Regions from separate parts of the Clostridium sp. DL1XJH146 genome, predicted to be linked through region 2. Evidence: predicted binding sites of a transcription regulator. Region 2 holds the regulator's gene; the other holds the start of a gene.
What was found. The regulator HrcA, encoded in region 2, represses chaperone genes, less so after heat shock. The targets are predictions, from matches to a motif close to TGTTAGCACTCNNNNNNNNNGAGTGCTAACA.
Positions count from the first base shown of each region.

Region 1 (3,439 bases), on a different contig from region 2:
ATTTTGTCTTAAGATATGGAAAACTTGGATTTATAGTATTTCTTGCATTACAAATATCGCAGGTAATAGTATTTTTTATTCCTGGTGAAATAATTCAAATTGCAGGTGGTTTTATTTATGGAAGTGTGATCGGAGGTTTATTATCTTTGATTGGTATAACCATAGGGAGTGTACTTATTTATGGTATATCAAGAAAATTTGGAAGACCATTTGTAGAAAAAATTATTTCAGAGAAACATTTAACTAATTTTGAAAAAATATTAGAAATAGGGAGTAAGAAATATATTATATTCCTTTTCTATGTAATACCTGGAATGCCAAAGGATATAATGGGTTATTTTTGTGGTATTTCCAAAGTGAAATTTAAAGATTATATATTCTATTCCACTATGGGTAGGCTTCCTGGGATTTTTATATCAGCTTACTTTGGTGACAGTTTGTTAGATGGAAGACACACCTCTCTAATTGTAATAGCTGTTGTGATGAGTTTACTGTTTCTAATAGGGTTATTAAGAGGTGATAGAATAATTAAATCAATGACTCATGATACGACTAAAAATAAATAGCTAAATTAGATATTTATTTTTAGCTATTTATTAATATTTTTATAGAGTACATTACATAATATACTAGACAATATAAGAAATATAACAATAACACCAAGGGAATGGAAAAAGAATTCTTCAGGAAGTATTGTAATTATAGGATCATAAATAGGATTAAATATCCAGTAATCGTTGCTGAATAAGATTTCATGAAATATGGTAAAACTATAGTCAAAATTAATTAAAAAGGGTATTAAAGTTGCAAGAGGCAGTATTATTAATAAATATGTAGTATAACGTAGAAATTTAAAATTTTTCTTTTTAAGAGCATATAGTACAAGGAAAACTAATAGAATTAAGAGTATGTACATTAGATTGTCCATAAAATTGAATACCTTTTTTACATCTTCAAAGTGAATTTTTCCTTGCTCAGAATAATTAAGTGAAGGTAAATTAAATTCAGTGTTTTTATGAGAAGCTACAAAATCTACTATATAGTTGTAATTCGTTTTGATTTCATTTTCTGAATAACCAGAGTTTTCACTTATATTAAGATAGGATATATCAAAATAATAAAGAGATTTAAAATTTAATGTGAATTTAGCACTGAAACTTATTAATATAAAACTAAGGATAAATGCTGTTACGATAGTAAAAAAATTTTGTTTGTAATTAGCTATATTGCCCATTATATCACCTCTAATAATATATTTTTAACAAAAGAATAGTTAATTATAACATAGAATTTAATATATGTTTTACTAAGATTTCATTAAAATGAGAGTAAAATAAAGTAATAAGATGATTTTACGAGATAAGGAAAGATAACTTAAAATATTAGCTGTTTTTAGAGTTATTAGTTAATGTATGGAATTTGATATTAAATTTACTATAAATTAATATTATATTTGTTAGCACTCGTTTTACTAGAGTGCTAACAAACATTCCTATTTATTACATAAGGAGGGTTTATAATGAATATTAGACCATTAGGTGATAGGGTAGTAATTAAAAAATTAGAAGCGGAAGAAACTACAAAGAGTGGTATCGTACTTTTAAGTTCAGCTCAAGAAAAACCACAAGAAGCAGAAGTTGTTGCTGTAGGACCGGGTGGAATTGTTGAAGGAAAAGAAATTGTAATGGAAGTGAAAATTGGCGATAGAATTTTGTATTCTAAATACGCTGGAACAGAAGTTAAAGTAAATGGTGAAGAATATATCATTGTTAAACAAAATGATATTTTAGCTATTGTTGAATAATTGATAGTTTAATTGAGGAGGAATTGAAAATGGCTAAAAGCATTAAATTTGGTGAAGACGCTAGAAGATCTATGCAAGTTGGTGTTGATACACTAGCTAATACTGTAAAAGTTACATTAGGACCAAAAGGTAGAAATGTTGTTTTAGACAAAAAATTTGGAGCACCATTAATTACTAATGATGGTGTTAGTATTGCAAGAGAAATAGAGTTAGAAGATCCATATGAAAATATGGGAGCTCAATTAGTTAAAGAAGTTGCCACTAAAACTAATGATGTAGCTGGTGACGGTACTACAACTGCAACATTACTTGCTCAAGCTATTATAAGAGAAGGTTTGAAGAATGTTACAGCTGGTGCTAATCCAATGCTTATAAGACAAGGAATTATGATGGCTGTAGAAAAAGCTGTTGGAGAAATTAAGAATATTTCTAAACCAGTTAATGGCAAAGAAGATATTGCAAGGGTTGCTGCAATTTCAGCTTCTGACGAAACTATAGGTAAATTAATTGCTGATGCTATGGAAAAAGTAGGTAATGAAGGTGTTATTACTGTAGAAGAATCAAAATCTATGATAACTGAATTAGACGTAGTTGAAGGAATGCAATTTGATAGAGGTTATATAAGTCCATACATGGTAACTGATACTGAGAAAATGGAAGCTTCTTTAGATAATGCAGTGATTTTGCTTACAGACAAGAAGGTTAGTAATTTCCAAGATTTATTGCCATTATTAGAGCAAATAGTTCAATCAGGCAAGAAGTTATTAATAATTGCTGAAGATGTTGAAGGAGACGCTTTAGCTAATATTATTGTAAATAGAATCAGAGGTACTTTTGTATCAGTAGCTGTTAAAGCCCCTGGTTTTGGCGACAGAAGAAAAGAAATGTTAAAGGATATTGCAATATTAACAGGCGGAGAAGTTATCTCAGAAGAAGTAGGATTAGAATTAAAAGACGTTACTATGGATATGCTTGGTACTGCAGATAGTATAAAAATAACAAAAGAGACAACTACTATTGTTAATGGTAAGGGAAATAAAGGAGCTATTTCTGATAGAGTTGGACAAATAAGAAATCAAATAGAGGCTTCTACTTCTGAATTTGACAAAGAAAAATTGCAAGAAAGACTTGCTAAATTGTCTGGTGGTGTTGCAGTAATTAAAGTGGGTGCTGCTACAGAAACAGAAATGAAAGAAAGAAAATTAAGAATAGAAGATGCTTTAGCTGCTACAAAAGCTGCTGTAGAAGAAGGAATTGTTCCAGGTGGTGGTACTGCTTATGTAAATACTATTCCTGTTGTGGAAGAATTAGATTCTGATGAAGCAGATGTTAAAGTAGGTATTGAAATAATTAAGAGAGCTTTAGAAGAACCAGTAAGACAAATAGCTGATAATGCTGGATTAGAAGGTTCAGTGATCATAGAAAAAGTTAAAAACAGTAAAGTAGGTATAGGTTTTGACGCTCGTCGTGAAGAATATGTAAATATGATCGAAAGAGGAATTGTTGACCCAACTAAGGTAACAAGATCAGCTCTTCAAAATGCCGCTTCAGTTGCCGCAACATTCTTAACAACTGAATGTGTTGTTGCTGACATTCCTGAGAAAGAATCACCAATGCCAGGTGGACCAGGAATGG
Region 1 covers NZ_JBTVVN010000023.1:40,730-44,168, reverse strand. The annotation lists gene ACVHXK_RS11940 (TVP38/TMEM64 family protein) at 1-566, shown strand, start outside; gene ACVHXK_RS11935 (TIGR01906 family membrane protein) at 590-1,234, opposite strand; gene groES (co-chaperone GroES) at 1,520-1,804, shown strand; gene groL (chaperonin GroEL) at 1,834-3,439, shown strand, end outside.
Region 1: a site for HrcA is predicted at 1,455-1,485, ahead of groES (co-chaperone GroES). Genes of this name have one in related genera too.

Region 2 (3,439 bases):
ATTATTTGGAGATATTAAAGAAATCTCTAGATAAACAAATGAAAAATAATAAACCTACTGAATTTTCTATTGAAGTGAATCCGGGCACTTGTGATATAGAAAAATTAAAATTTTTAAAAAATATGGGTGTTAATAGGCTTAGTATAGGGTTACAAGCATGGCAAAATGATAAACTACAATTATTAGGTAGAATTCATTCGAGAGAAGAATTTTTGAAATTATATAAAGAGGCTAGAAAAGTAGGCTTTAAAAATATTAATATTGATTTGATGTTTGGAATACCTGGGCTTAAATTAGAAGAATGGGAAGAAACTTTGGAAAATATAATTAATCTTAATCCCGAACATGTTTCTTGTTATTCTTTAATAATCGAAGAAGGAACCTGCTTTTACAAAATGTTTAAAGAAAATAAATTGGAAATACCAAATGAAGATGTAGAAAGAAAAATGTATAAAAAGACCGTAGAATTATTGAAAGCTAATGGATATAATCAATATGAGATTTCCAATTTTTCTAAAAAGGGAAAAGAATGTATGCATAATCTAGTCTATTGGGAATTAGGTAACTACTTAGGAACTGGTTCATCAGCTCATTCTTATATTGATGGTGTGCGATATGAAAATGATAAAAGCATAATTAACTATATAAAGGATATGCATGATAAAGGCAATAGCAAAGTCAAGACACATATTAATACAAGTGAGGAAGAAATTGAAGAGTTTATGTTTTTAGGATTAAGGAAAAGAAAAGGAATCAGCAAGAATGAATATATCAGAAGATTTCATGAAGAAATTAATTTTAAGTATAAAAATGTAATTAGTAAATATACTAAATTGGGATTATTACTTGATGAAGATGATTACATTTCTTTTTCAGAAAAAGGTTATGAAATCTCTAATTATATATTGAGTGATTTTATATTGGATAAAAAATAGAGGAATATTAAGTAATATATAGGAAAATAGATTTATTTCAATTAGAATGTCATTAATCATAAAATTATAGCCTATAAGCATTGAATATAATATTGACAAAAAAAATGCTACATGGTAATTTAAAAGCAGGTCGTTAGCACTCGTCTTGAGTGAGTGCTAATAAAAGGTGGTGATCTTGTGAATGTTAATGAAATGACTGAAAGGAAAATTAAAATTCTAGAGGCTATCATAAGAGATTATATATTATTTGGAGAACCAATAGGTTCAAGAACTATAGCGAAAAAATATGATTTAGGCGTAAGTTCTGCAACAATAAGAAATGAAATGTCTGACTTAGAAGAGCTTGGATATCTTGAACAATTGCATACTTCTTCTGGAAGAAAACCATCAGATAAAGGATATCGACTTTATGTTGACCAATTGATAAAGATACCTGATTTAAGTGCAGAGGATCAAGTTAGGATGAAATCAGAACTTGTTAATATAGCTCTCTATGAAGTTAATAGAGTACTTAAGAATGCAACACAATTACTTTCAGAATTGACTAACATGACATGTGTTGTAAAAACACCTTCAGCAAGAACTAGTTATATTAAGGCTTTAAAACTAATTCCTATAGATAATCACAGCATCTTAGTTATTATAGTTACTCAAAATGGAATGATAAATAATAATTTGATTAGATTAGATGGTAAAATTGAAGAAGATAAATTAGAAAAATTATCTAATATTCTTAATAGTAGGTTAAGAAATAAAACTATAGATGATATCAATTTAAAAGTTATAAATCAACTTAAGAATGACCTTCAGGGATATGAGAGTATTTTTGATGCTATAATAACAGCACTCTACGATGCTCTGTCAAAAGAAGATGGAAGAGATATTTTCTTTGAAGGTGCATCAAATATATTTAACTATTCAGAATATAAAGATGTAGATAAAGCAAAACAATTTTTAGAGATGCTAGATGATAAGTCGGCAATGGCAAATTTACTAAATTTTAATAATAATTATTTAGAGGATTTGAAAATAAGCGATGGAAATGTATTGCATATAAAAAATAAAAACATTTTTGTGAAGATAGGGAGTGAGAATCTCACAGAAAATGCAAAAGACTATAGCCTTATATGTGCAGAATATAGTTTGAGGGATAAACCACTAGGAACAATAGGAGTTATCGGCCCAACAAGGATGCAATATGAAAAGATATTAGCAATAATGACACAGTTTATAAAAGTTTTAGATAAAAGTATTACAAGTATTTATTATGATGAAAATAATGAATAGTAAAATGAATAGCATGAGGTGAAAAAATGTTGAATGATGAAATTCATATTGAAAATGAAGAGGAAGTAAGTGAAGCTTTAAAGGAGGAAAATCCTTTAGAAGCAGAAGTAAATGAAGATAAGGAATTTGAAGAGGTCCTAGATGAAGAAGAGATTGAAGTAGTCAATGAACAAGAAGAATTAGAACAGAAAGAAGATCTATTAAAAGCAGAGTTAGAAGAACTAAAAGGGGAAAAAAAAGTGTTTACAAGTAAAAACAAAAAGTTATCTAATGAGCTAGACGCTTTAAAAGACAGATTATTGCGTATAACTGCAGAATATGAGAATTATAGGAAGAGAACTGACAAAGAAAAGAAAACTATATACACAGATGCATGTGCAGATGTACTTAAAAATATTCTTCCGGTTCTTGATAATTTAGAAAGAGCATTAGAAGCAGATGGTTCTGTAGAAGATTTAAAAACTGGTATACAAAAAACAATAAATCAATTTACAGATTCATTAGAAAAACTTGATGTTGAAGAAGTAGCAACTAATGAAGGGTTCGACCCTAATATGCATAATGCAATAATGCATATAGAAGATAGCTCATATGGGGATAATGAAATAGTAGAAGTTTTCCAAAAAGGCTTTAAAAGAGGCGATAAAGTATTAAGATATTCATTAGTTAAGGTAGCAAACTAGTTTATATTTCATGTATTGAATAATTTAATTAAATACAGATTCTCGACCAAAAAGGGAGAGAATCAACATAAATTGTGCATTGTGAATTGTGCATTTGAAATTAGTAAAAATTATCAATTTAGTTCAACCAATAAATTAAGTTATAAATAAAAAATTATATAAATTAAGAAAATATATTAGGAGGTAAATAAAATGGGAAAAATAATAGGTATCGATTTAGGTACAACAAATTCATGTGTAGCAGTAATGGAAGGTGGTAACCCAACAGTTATCGCAAATGCAGAAGGAGCTAGAACAACACCTTCAGTGGTTGCATTTAAAGATGGTGGAGAGAGATTAGTAGGTCAGGTAGCAAAAAGACAAGCAATTACAAATCCTGATAAAACAATAATGTCAATAAAAAGACATATGGGTACTGATTATAGAGTAGCTGTAGATGATAAAAAGTTTTCTCCAGAAGAAATTTCAGCAATGATATTACAAAAATTAAAAGCAGATGCAGAAGCATATTTAGGAGAAACAGTAACAGAGGCT
Region 2 covers NZ_JBTVVN010000009.1:99,099-102,537, forward strand. The annotation lists gene hemW (radical SAM family heme chaperone HemW) at 1-935, shown strand, start outside; gene hrcA (heat-inducible transcriptional repressor HrcA) at 1,128-2,222, shown strand; gene grpE (nucleotide exchange factor GrpE) at 2,249-2,905, shown strand; gene dnaK (molecular chaperone DnaK) at 3,098-3,439, shown strand, end outside.